DNA from 3 places in the Streptomyces sp. NBC_00028 genome. Region 1 is predicted to be linked to each of the others. Evidence: riboswitches for the same ligand, from Rfam matches in the RefSeq annotation. Region 1 holds a riboswitch; each other region holds the start of a gene.
The links. Region 1 has a riboswitch for cyclic di-AMP ahead of OG885_RS06920 (peptidoglycan DD-metalloendopeptidase family protein). Riboswitches for the same ligand answer to the same signal wherever they lie in the genome.
Positions count from the first base shown of each region.

Region 1 (4,035 bases):
CCTGGAGAACCAGGGGCCGGACGCCCTGGAGCTGCTCCGCGCGGACTCCGCCACCTGGACCCTGCCCGACCGCGAGGACTGGCGGCTCTCCCAACTGCACGGCCGCTGGGCCGCCGAGTCCCGGCTCGTACGCTCCCCCCTCACCTACGGTGAGAAGGTCATCGGCAGCCGCCGCGGCCACACCGGTCACCAGCACCTGCCCTGGGTCGCCCTCGACTCCGACGCCACCGAGGAGCGCGGCGAGGTCTACGGCTGCGCCCTCGGCTGGTCCGGCTCCTGGCGGATCGCGGTGGCCCAGCTCCCCGACGCGCGCGTGCAGATCACCGGCGGTGCCGGACACGACGACTCGGGGCTGCTGCGGCTGACGGCGGGCGAGTCGTTCACCACGCCCGTCTTCGCCGGTCTGTGGAGCGAGGGCGGCTTCGGCGGCGCCAGTCGCGCGTGGCACGCCTACCAGCGGGCCTACGTCATCCCGGACGCGGAGCAGGACCGGCCGGTGCTGTTCAACTCCTGGGAGGCCACCGAGTTCGACATCTCCGAGGAGCAGCAGGAAGCCCTCGCGCGGCGGGCCGCGGCCATCGGCGTCGAGCTCTTCGTGGTCGACGACGGCTGGTTCGGCGCCCGCACCAGCGACCGCGCAGGACTCGGCGACTGGACGGTCAACCGCGACCGCTTCCCGGGCGGCCTGAAGCCCCTCGCCGACTCCGTGCACGCCCTCGGGATGCAGTTCGGCATCTGGGTCGAGCCCGAGATGGTCAACCCGGACAGCGACCTGTACCGGGCACACCCGGACTGGGCGCAGTTCCAGCCGGGACGAAAGCGGACGGAACTGCGCAACCAGCTCGTCCTCAACCTCGCGCGCGAGGACGTCCAGGAGTACCTCTGGGGACAGCTCGACGCCCTGCTGTCCAGCGCCCCGATCGACTATGTGAAGTGGGACTTCAACCGCTGCTTCACGGACGCGGGCTGGCCCGGTGAGTCCTACCCGCAGCGGCTCTGGGTCGACCATGTGCACGCCTTCTACGCCCTGTTGGACCGGCTGCGGGCCGCGCACCCCGGCGTCGCCTTCGAGTCCTGCTCGGGCGGCGGCGGCCGGATCGACCTCGGTGTGATGAGCCGCACGGACCAGGTGTGGACCTCCGACAACACCGACCCCCTCGACCGGCTCGCGATCCAGCACGGCTTCAGCCAGCTCCACCCCGCGCGCGCGATGGCGGCCTGGGTCACCGACAGCCCGAACGCCATGCTCAACGGCCGGGTCAGCTCGCTGCGCTTCCGCTTCGTCAGCGCCATGGCCGGTGTGCTCGGTGTCGGCGGCGACCTCACGCAGTGGACGGAGGAGGAGCTCGCCGAGGCCCGAGAGTGGGTGGAGCTCTACAAGGGCATCCGGCCGCTCGTGCAGCGCGGCGACCAGTACCGGCTGCGGGCTCCACAGGGCGGACTGAGCGCCGTGCAGTACGTCCTCGGGGACGAGACCGTCGTCCTCGCCTGGCTCCAGGCGCAGCACTACGGCGAACCCGTCCCGGTGCTGCGTCTGCGGGGCCTCGACCCGACGGCGTCGTATGAATGCCTCGAAACGGGCGAAATTCTCAGAGGGGCTGTATTGCAGCATCACGGGCTGCGAGTGGGATTGCGGGGCGATCTGGATGCGGCAGTTCTCCGACTGCGTCGCATCTGAGCTTTCTGTCCGAATTGGTGGCTTGAGCGGCCTTCATTCCAACTCGCTCTGGAATAAGGGAAGCTGTGCGAACGGCACGTGAGGAGCGTCATATCGGTGACCCTGTGTCGCCCGTCATGTTCACGTAATGCGCCTTCGAATGCTGGGGATTTCCCTTCCCGGAAGCGGTGCTGATGCACGGAGGGTGACCGGGAAATTCACAGCGGATCAAGAGGAATGCAATCGTCCTGGAACCCCTTACTTGTCCCTTTGCGTCTTCCTCGCTTACGTTCGCCACCAATCCGGACGGACGCCCAATCCTGCCGCCGCCCGGAATCCGCACAACTCACCCGTGAACGGCAGGAGCGGGGGACCCACAGGTACAACTGCCTGGACCGGTCTTCCGGAACAGGCTTGGGGTTAAGGCGCACCTCGGTGCGCCCGGGCATCTCCAGTCCGCACCCGACAGCTCACCTCGTAGGCGCCGGAGAGGAATTCGCCATGCCCGCCAAGGGTAAGCACCGTCGCCCGAAGGCCCAGCGCCTCACCCGCTCGATCGCCGTCGCCGGTACCGGTGGCGCCGCACTCGCCCTGCCTTTGATGGGCGCCGCCGGCGCCCACGCGGCCACCCCGCAGTCCGTCTCGCAGTCGGTTTCGGAAAAGGCCGCCCAGTCCCTTCCGGTCGCCGAGAAGGCGGCCACCGAGAAGGCCGCGCAGAAGAAGGGCGCCGCGAACACCGCGACCGTGCGCACCTATTCGGTGCGGGCGGGCGACTACCTCTCGAAGATCGCCGACGAGCAGAACGTCACCGGCGGCTGGAAGAAGCTGTACTCGGACAACCGCGAGGCCGTCGGATCCGACCCCTCGCTCATCCACCCGGGCCTGAAGCTCACGCTCGGCAAGAAGGCGGCGGCGAGCGCGGACAAGTCGGCGAGCGCGGAGAAGTCGGCGAGCACCGAGAAGTCCACGAGCACCGAGAAGTCCTCGTCCTCCTCGGACACGACGACCGCCACCCAGAGCAGTGAGTCGACCAGCACCGCCGGCGGCTACACGCTTCCCGTGGCCGGCGCCACCGTCGGCACCGCCTACCACACGGCGGGCAGCATGTGGTCCAGCGGCTACCACACGGGCACCGACTTCGTCGTCCCGACCGGCACCTCGCTGAAGGCCGTGGCCGCGGGCACCGTCGTCTCCGCCGGCTGGGGCGGCGCGTACGGCAACCAGGTCGTCATCAAGCTGGCCGACGGCTACTACGCGCAGTACGCCCACCTGTCCGCGCTCTCGGTCTCGTCCGGACAGACCGTCACCGAGGGCCAGCAGATCGGCCTCTCCGGCGCCACCGGCAACGTCACCGGACCGCACCTCCACTTCGAGATCCGCACCACGCCGGACTACGGCTCGGACGTGGACCCGGTCGCGTACCTCCGCTCGAAGGGTGTCGCCGTCGGCTGACGCTCTTTTGCGAGGGTGCCGCGTCGACTGACGCTCCCTCCCCCGATGCCACCGAAGGCCGGACCCCGATCCCCGGGTCCGGCCTTCGGTGTTGGGTCTTGCCGTTTCATGATCGCTTCATTGCGGTCTTGTGGCGCGGCTGTCCAAACCGTCGACAGGGAGGGGAGGGTGGGACCACAGTGATCTCCGAGGGATGCAAGCGCTTTCTACGCGCCTTCGCGTCCGCATACACACCCGCACCCGGAGGTCCCCGTGCCCGGCGTCGACCGACGCACCGTCATCAAGGGCGCCGCAGCCGCGGCCGCCGCGGCCCAGTTCTCCTGGGCCCTGTCCCGCACCGCCGCCGCGGCGGACGCCGACGACACCGAACTGTGCTGGCTGGAGGGCTCGGCCCCCGACGTCCACGCCGGTACCACCTGGGGCGTGCCGTGGGCGCGCGGGGCGTACCGGCCGGAGCAGCCGTTCCGGCTGACGACCGCCGCCGGTGCCGATGTCCCCGTCCAGAGCTGGGTCACCGGCTACTGGCCCGACGGCTCGGTGAAGTGGACGGCCCACGCCCTCGCGCCCGGCGCGCCGAAGGCCTCCGCCTACAAGCTCGCGGCGGGCACCCCCGCCGCACCGGAGCAGAAGGTCACGGTCACCCGCTCCGCGGGCCGCGTCGAGGTGTCCACCGGTGTGATCACGGCCGTGTTCGGCGCGAAGGGGTCCGACACCGTCGTACGGAGCGTGCGGCGGGGCTCCGCCGAGATCGCCCGGGACGGGAGACTGGTCGCCCTGCGGCAGGAGTCCGTACGGGACGGGGCGGACGTCTCCCGCTTCCTGGGCCGGGTCGAGAAGGTCGAGGTGGAGCAGGACGGTCCGGTCCGGGCCGTCGTCCGGGTCGAGGGCCGGCACCGGCACGGCGGCCGGAACTGGCTGCCGTTCGT
Region 1 is NZ_CP108293.1:1,576,841-1,580,875, reverse strand. Features, by position in the region: gene OG885_RS06925 (alpha-galactosidase) at 1-1,678, shown strand, start outside; cyclic di-AMP (ydaO/yuaA leader) riboswitch at 1,975-2,154, shown strand; gene OG885_RS06920 (peptidoglycan DD-metalloendopeptidase family protein) at 2,159-3,109, shown strand; gene OG885_RS06915 (Tat pathway signal sequence domain protein) at 3,362-4,035, shown strand, end outside.

Region 2 (4,035 bases), 2.5 Mb from region 1:
AGCCGGAGACCAGCCCCCCAACTACGCCGACAACCACGCCTACCGCATGCAGGCGTCCCTCAGCGCCGAACGCGAGGCCAGTGGACTGGCCTCGGCCGGGCTCATCCGCAAGGAGCTGGAGAAGGTCCGGGCGGCAGGCGGGGCGGGGGCGTACGGGGTCTACGGGGACGAGCGGGTCGAGGCGGCGCTCCGGCGCCTCGGCTGCGGACCGGAGCACGGGGTCTTCGTCGGGAACGGGTTCTACGCCGTCTACACCGGCCTCGCGTGCGTGTCCGGGCGGGTGACCGCGGACGAGCTGACCACCGAGGTGCACGGTGTCTACGCCGAGCCCCAGCCCGGGGCGGGGCCCTGCGTAGAGAACCGTGGGGGTCACTGACCTGCGTCAGGCCGGGCGGACCACGCTGTGGATCGCCGACTCGCCGTCGTAGTAGATCGACTCCTCGCGGACGTACGCCCCCGGCTTCGGCGCGTGGATCATCATGCCGTTGCCGATGTAGATGCCGACGTGGCTGACATCGTCGTAGAAGAAGACCAGGTCGCCGGGCCGGGCGTTGGCGAGGGAGACCGTGGTGCCGAAGTTCACCTGGTCGTAGGTGGTGCGGGGGAGGGAGATGCCGGCGGCGTTCCAGGCGGCCTGGGTGAGGCCGGAGCAGTCGTAGGAGTCGGGGCCGGTGGCGCCCCAGACGTACGGCTTGCCGATCTGGGAGCGGGCGAAGGCGAGCGCCTTGTCGGCCTTGGTGGCGTAGGAGGAGTCCGTGGAGGTCTCCGAGGACGAGCCGCTCCCCGTCTCCTGGGTCGCCGCCGCTTCCTGCGCCGCCTTCTGCTCGGCGGCCTTCTGCTGCTCGGCCAGCTCCGCGGCCTTGCGGGCGGCCTCCTCCTGCTTCTTCCTCTCGATCGCCGCGAGCCGCGCCTTCTCCTCGGCGGTCAGCTGCGACAGCAGCTCGCGCGCGTCGGAGAGCTTGCGCTGGACGGTCGCCTTGGCGGTCTTCAGGTCGCTCTGCGACTCGGTGAGCGTCTCGAGGCTCTTGGTGGCCTCCTGGCGCTTCTTCATCGTCGCCGACTGCGCGCTGACGTAGTCGTCGACCGCGACCTTCTGGCGGTCCGTCATGCGGCCCATCAGCTGCGTCTGGTCGAAGTAGTCCTGCGGGGTGTCCGCGAGCAGGAAGGTCGCGGTGTCGGGCGCGGAGGCGCCGGTGCGGTACTGGGCCGCGGCAAAGGAGCCGAGCTCCTCGCGGGCCTCGTTGAGCTTCTGGGTGCGCTTGGCGACGTCGTCGAGGAGGGTGTCGACCTGCTCGCGCTGCGTTGCGGTCTTCTCCTTCGCCGAGTTGTACTTCTCGGTCGCCGACTCCGCCTGCCGGTAGAGGTCGTCGACCTTCTTCTCGACTTCCTCCAGGCTCGGCTTGTCGTCGGTCGAGGGTGCGGCGGTGGCCGTCTGGGAGAGCAGGGCCACGGAGGTGAGGGCGGCCGTTGCGAGCGCGGGGGTGCGTATGCCTGCTACGCGCGTTCCCGCAGGACGCGGCTTTGCGTGCGACGCCAAGGGAGGCGACTCCTTCCACGTTCCGCCTACCGAGTTAGCTGTCGGGTTCGGGCGGGTGGTTCGGAAGGTGTGCCCTACGGCCGCTCCCGGGAGGGAGTCGGGCCGATTCACCCCAAGGTCGGTGTGGGTCCCCGGCTCCGGCTGCCATGGCGGCGCACCGGACTCGGCGGAGGCCGCGCGGCCCGGCGACGTTCGCCGGTGGGGGTCGTACGGCCTGTCCGGCACGGTAGCCAACTGGTGTGGTCCCTGTGAAGGTTGATGTCCGATAGGCCCGATACATTTTCGTGACCTTGGGTGGTCGGGGGAGATGATCACTCGATTTCTCACGGAACGTGACGGGGTCGTCCTGGAGGGTGAGAGGGCCCGACTTCTCGGGGCGGCGGCGGGGTGTCAGTGGGGAGCCCTAGACTCGGAGAGCGATGACAGGCCTCTTTGACGACAGCTTCCTGGCGAACCTCCAGGCCCCCCAGGGGCACGAGGAGGAACCCCCGCCGCCGCCCGAGGACGAGCAAGATCACGGGCCGGGATCCGAACCCGTTCCGGACGATCTGTTCGGCGGGAAGTTCGACGTGCCCCCGGACCGGGACGCCTACTACCGCGACGGCGCCCCGCGCCCCGCGCTGGACGCGGCGGCGCTGATCGAGGGGCTCAACGAGAACCAGCGGGCGGCCGTCGTCCACTCCGACACCCCGCTGCTCATCGTGGCCGGCGCCGGCTCCGGCAAGACGCGCGTGCTCACGCACCGCATCGCCTATCTGCTGGCCGAGCGGAGCGTGCACCCGGGCCAGATCCTCGCGATCACCTTCACCAACAAGGCCGCGGGCGAGATGAAGGAGCGCGTCGAGCAGCTCGTCGGCCCGCGCGCCAACGCGATGTGGGTGATGACCTTCCACAGCGCGTGCGTGCGGATCCTGCGGAGGGAGTCGAAGAAGCTCGGCTTCACCTCCTCCTTCTCGATCTACGACGCCGCCGACTCCAAGCGCCTGATGGCCCTGGTCTGCCGTGACCTGGACCTCGACCCCAAGCGCTTCCCGCCGAAGTCCTTCAGCGCCAAGATCAGCAACCTCAAGAACGAGCTGATCGACGAGGAGGACTTCGCCGCCCAGGCCACCGACGGCTTCGAGAAGACCCTCGCCCAGGCCTACGCCATGTACCAGTCGCGGCTGCGCGAGGCCAACGCCCTCGACTTCGACGACCTGATCATGACGACGGTCAACCTGCTGCGCGCCTTCCCTGACGTCTCCGAGCACTACCGCCGCCGCTTCCGGCACGTCCTGGTCGACGAGTACCAGGACACCAACCACGCCCAGTACGCGCTGGTACGCGAGCTGGTGGGGACCAGCGAGCACCCGGTCGACGTACCCCCCAACGAGTTCGACGTCCCGCCCGCCGAGCTCTGCGTCGTCGGTGACGCGGACCAGTCGATCTACGCCTTCCGGGGCGCGACGATCCGCAACATCCTCCAGTTCGAGGAGGACTACCCGAACGCGACGACGATCCTGCTGGAGCAGAACTACCGCTCCACGCAGACCATTTTGAGTGCGGCGAACGCGGTCATCGAGCGCAACGAGTCCCGCCGCCCCAAGAACCTGTGGACCAACGCGGGCGCCGGCGCGCGCATCACCGGCTACGTCGCGGACACCGAGCACGACGAGGCCCAGTTCGTCGCCGAGGAGATAGACCGACTGACGGACGCGGGCGACGCGAAGGCCGGCGATGTCGCCGTCTTCTACCGCACCAACGCCCAGTCCCGAGTCTTCGAGGAGATCTTCATCCGCGTCGGCCTGCCCTACAAGGTCGTCGGCGGCGTCCGCTTCTACGAGCGCAAGGAGGTCCGGGACGTCCTGGCCTACCTCCGGGTCCTCGCCAACCCCGAGGACTCGGTGCCGCTGCGCCGGATCCTCAACGTCCCCAAGCGCGGTATCGGCGAGCGCGCCGAGGCGATGATCGACGCCCTCTCGCAGCGGGAGAAGATCAGCTTCCCGCAGGCGCTCAAGCGCGTCGACGAGGCGTACGGCATGGCCGCGCGGTCGACCAACGCCGTGAAGCGGTTCAACGTGCTGATGGAGGAGCTCCGTACGATCGTCGACTCCGGCGCGGGACCGGCGACGGTCCTGGAGGCGGTGCTCGAACGCACCGGCTATCTCGCCGAGTTGCAGGCCTCTACCGACCCGCAGGACGAGACCCGGATCGAGAACCTTCAGGAACTCGCCGCCGTGGCCCTGGAGTTCGAGCAGGAGACGGAGGAGGGCGAGGAGTCCCCCGGGCTCGCCGCCTTCCTGGAGCGCGTCGCGCTCGTCGCCGACTCCGACCAGATCCCTGACGAGGACGAGGACGGCTCGGGCGTCATCACCCTGATGACTCTCCACACCGCCAAGGGACTTGAGTTCCCGGTCGTCTTCCTCACCGGCATGGAGGACGGCGTCTTCCCGCACATGCGCTCCCTCGGCCAGACCAAGGAGCTGGAGGAGGAGCGGCGCCTGGCGTACGTCGGGATC
Region 2 is NZ_CP108293.1:4,085,657-4,089,691, reverse strand. Features, by position in the region: gene OG885_RS18030 (hypothetical protein) at 1-376, shown strand, start outside; gene OG885_RS18025 (NlpC/P60 family protein) at 383-1,537, opposite strand; cyclic di-AMP (ydaO/yuaA leader) riboswitch at 1,545-1,716, opposite strand; gene pcrA (DNA helicase PcrA) at 1,957-4,035, shown strand, end outside.
Region 2: another riboswitch for cyclic di-AMP. It lies ahead of OG885_RS18025 (NlpC/P60 family protein); the one in region 1 lies ahead of OG885_RS06920 (peptidoglycan DD-metalloendopeptidase family protein).

Region 3 (4,035 bases), 6.9 Mb from region 1:
CCAAATACGGTCTTCCGTCGGAGAGTTCACCGCTTCGAGCGACAGATATATGCATATCTTGGTGGATCGGCACCGTGACCGGCCTGGTAATGGCAGTCTGGCGAAGAAGCACCAGTCCGGGACCGTACTCGAACCATCCGCTCCGTGTCGGACTGCGGTCCCGTGGGAAAGGGACGACGTCGCCATGGCAGACCATCTGGAAGCATCCGTCACTCTGCCGAGCGATCCCGCCTCGGTCTCCGCGGCCCGCGCCTATGTCCTGAGCACCCTGGCGGAATGGGGTCTGCCGGCGGACACGGAAGCGGCGGAGACGATCCGGCTGATCGTCTCCGAACTCGCCACCAACGCCGTACAGCACACTTTCGGGCAGTCACCCACCTTCACGGTGGACCTCCACCTCGACCGTGACGAACATCTGCGCATCGGGGTCACCGACAGCCACCCCCGCTTCCCGAAGCGGCTGCCGGCCGCCGTCCAACAGGACAACGGCCGCGGCATGGTGATCATCCGTTGGCTCACCGCGGAGTACGGCGGCAAGCTCAGAGTCCGCCCGACCCGCGAGGGCGGCAAGACCGTCTCCATCGAACTCCCGTGGACGGTACCGGCCGAGCCGGTATCGGCGGCGGGACAGCAGGAACCCTAGACACCACCTTGTCTCGCGCGGCCGAAGGCACCGCGCAGCAGTGCCCGGAACGCGTCCGCCGCGGGGGCCGGCCCGTCGGCCCGGTGGGCGACCGAGATCGTACGGCGCAGTTCTCCCGTCCCCAGCGGCCGCGTCCCCACCGGAGTGACCGCCGTCCGCGCCACCATCTCCGGGACCACCGCGATCCCGAGCCCCGCACTGACCAGCGCGCACACCAGCGCGTACACCGGCGTCGCCACCAGGACGGACGGCGTGGCCCCGGCCCGGGCGAGGAGCGCCTCCACGCCGCGCCGGGCGGGATGGTCAGGGGCCATGCTGATCAGCGGCTGCCCGGCGAGTGCGGCGAGAGGAAGCCGCGAGCTGTCGCTCGTGAGGACATGCCCCGGGGCGGTCACCAGCACCAGTTCCTCCACCAGGACCGGCTCCGCCCTGACGGACGCGGGGAGCTGCACCGGGTCCGCGGGTGCGTAGGAATGCGTCAGCGCCAGGTCCACGTCACCGGCGGCCACCGCCTCCACCCCGGCCGGCGGTTCGAGGTGGGCGACCGTCAGCTCCACGTCCGGATGCGCCCGGCGGAACGCGCTCAGCACGGACGGCAGCAGATGGATACCCGCGGTCTGGAAGGTGCCGAGCCGCAGCGTGCCGCCGGACAGCCCGGTCAGCCGGGCCAGTTCATGCCGGGCCTGCTCCAGTTCGTCCAGCACCCGGCGCGCCCGCGCCGCGAGCAGCTCACCGGCGCCCGTGAGCCGTGCGCCGCGATGATGCCGTACGAGAAGCGCCGTGCCGGCCTCCCGCTCCAGCTTGGCCAGTTGCTGGGAGAGCGCGGGGGTGGTGTACCCGAGGCGCTCGGCCGCCCGGGTGATCGAGCCGGCCTCGGCGACCGCGACCAGGGCGGCGAGGCGGTTCGGGTCGTACATACAGGCCCCCAGGCTAAAGGGATGCTTAAGGCAGACCCAGAATATTCGACATACCTGCTGAAGGCTCCGGCACGGCACGCTGGACGGCATGGACGGACAGCTCATCGCCTTCACCGGGGTCGCCGCCGGCATGGTCGCCATGCCCGGCGCCGACTTCACCGTCGTCGTACGCAATGCCCTCGTCTCCCGCCGGGCCGGTGTCGCGAGTGCTCTCGGCGTCGCGGGCGGGCTGCTGCTGCACACGGCGCTCGCGGTGGCCGGGGTCGCCGCGGTCCTGGCGGCCGTACCGGCGCTGTTCCGTGCGCTCCAACTGCTGGGCGGCGCCTATGTGCTCTACCTGGGCGTACGGACGCTGCGCTCACTGAGCCGTCCGTACAGTGCGGTCGAGGAGTCCGGGGGCGGCGGCGTGCGGCCGGTGCGGCAGGGGTTCGTCACCAATGCCCTGAACCCGAAGGCGCCCATCACCTTCCTGAGCCTGTTGCCGCAGTTCGTGCCGGCCGGCGAGCCCGCGCTGCCCCGGACGCTGCTGCTGGCGCTGATCGTGGTCGTGCTCGCCCTGGTGTGGTTCCCAGCGGTGGCGCTGCTGGTGGACCGGCTGGGCCGGTGGTTGCGGCGCCCGCGAGCCGCACGGCTTGTCGCGGGGGGTACCGGGGCCGCGCTGAGCGTGCTGGGCGTCGTGCTGCTGCTGGAACCGCTGGTGGCCCTCGGCTGAGAGCCCCGCGGGGGTGATGGCCGGTCAGGTGGCCGTCACCCCCACGGGAGAGTCACCGGTCCGCTCGGCGGGGGGCTACTTGACCCGGCCGTACCAGACGCTGCTCGACCAGATCTTCTCGAGCTTCACGACCTCCCCGCTCTTCGGGGAGTGCCAGATCTTTCCCTTCCCGGCGTAGATGCCGACGTGGTACACGTTCGACCCCGAGTGGAAGAACACGAGGTCTCCGGCCTTGCGGCTGCCGGAAGAGATGTGGCGGGTCTTGTTGTACTGCTGGGCCGCCGTGCGCGGCAGGCTCTTGCCCGCCTTCTTGTACGAGTACAGCGTGAGCCCTGAGCAGTCGAACCTGTGCGGTCCCGTGGCGCCCCACTTGTAGGGCGAGCCCTTCTTTGAGGCAGCCACCTGAAGTGCCTTCGTCGCCGGTGTCGCGGCCTCCGCGTCGGAGGCGATGCCCGGGACCACGATGGAGCCGCCCACTGCGGCGATGGTGAGGGCCGAGGCCGTACCGGCTCGGGCCATCAGCGACGGGACACGATTGAGCGCAGACATGCGCAACCCTTCGTCAGCCGCCTGTGAAGGATGACCTGTCGGATTCGGGCTGGCGAAGTTGCCCGGCCGCTTGTCGCGGCTTCACCCCAAGGGCTGCTCGGACCGGCCTCTCCGAAGAGAGCGACCTTCCCGGCGACCCGTCTTGCCTGGGTCCTCCACTCCTGCCGATCCACTCCTGTCGACCGGTCATCCGGGCGGCGGCAGGACTCGGCGTCCGCCCGGACCGCCCCGCCGCTGCGGCGGGGGCTTGTCGTCAGACAGGGATCTTCACGCACCCAATGCCGAAAAACCCAATGGAATCGGGGATTTGTGTTGTTACTCACCACTCACCCGTTCGGGTGGACACTCCTCTGTTCGAGCGACCGTCGAGGGGTCCGAGGAGCCCCGGACCAGCGACGGAACACCTCATTCCGGCCCTGGGCTACGCGCGTTGCGCAAGCCTGACGGGCCCGCAAAACTACTGCTGGCTACGCCATATGGGGGTACGTCTTTTGGTCCGTTTGAAGGCCGGTCCGGACGCCTCGTGTCGCGGCACCCGGCCCGGACCGGGTGCCGGTGCGTCAACTGTCGGAGTGCGGCGGCACCATGACCCGCGCCGTGCGTCGCTCACCGTCCAGGACGCGCAGCGCCCGGGTCAGGGTCGCCGCGTGCAGCTCGGCCTCGCCCCGCTGGTGCATCGTCGCCAGCGCGTCGCGCAGCTCGGCCGCCTTGGCGACCAACGCCTGGGCGGCCCGCAGCCCGCGGTAGGTGTCACCGGGGTGCGCGGGGTTGATCCGGCCCAGCAGATCGACCACGTCCAGATAACGGTCGATCAACTCGCCCTCGGCGCGGGTCAGCGCGGGCAGTGGAGGCAGTTCGGGCGGCAGCATCGCCCGCTCACCGGGCGTCGGACGAGGGGCGCGACGCCCGGCGGCCGGGGACGATCCGGTCCACCAGGCCGTATTCCAGGGCCTCTTGGGCGGTGAGGATCTTGTCCCGCTCGATGTCCTCGGTGACTTGCTCCCGCGTCCGCCCGGTGTGGCGTACGAGCATCTCCTCCAGCCGGTCGCGGACGCGCCCCAACTCCTCGGCCTGGATGGCCAGATCGCTGGCCTGCCCCGCCACCGGCTCGGACAGGGAGGGCTGGTGGAGCACCATCCGCGCACCCGGCAGCGCGGACCGCTTGCCCGGGGTCCCTGCCGCCAGCAGCACGGCCGCGGACGACCCGGCCTGTC
Region 3 is NZ_CP108293.1:8,469,143-8,473,177, forward strand. Features, by position in the region: gene OG885_RS38265 (ATP-binding protein) at 185-643, shown strand; gene OG885_RS38270 (LysR family transcriptional regulator) at 640-1,560, opposite strand; gene OG885_RS38275 (LysE family translocator) at 1,649-2,272, shown strand; gene OG885_RS38280 (C40 family peptidase) at 2,348-2,821, opposite strand; cyclic di-AMP (ydaO/yuaA leader) riboswitch at 2,825-3,044, opposite strand; gene OG885_RS38285 (hypothetical protein) at 3,382-3,690, opposite strand; gene OG885_RS38290 (ATP-dependent Clp protease proteolytic subunit) at 3,698-4,035, opposite strand, start outside.
Region 3: another riboswitch for cyclic di-AMP. It lies ahead of OG885_RS38280 (C40 family peptidase); the one in region 1 lies ahead of OG885_RS06920 (peptidoglycan DD-metalloendopeptidase family protein).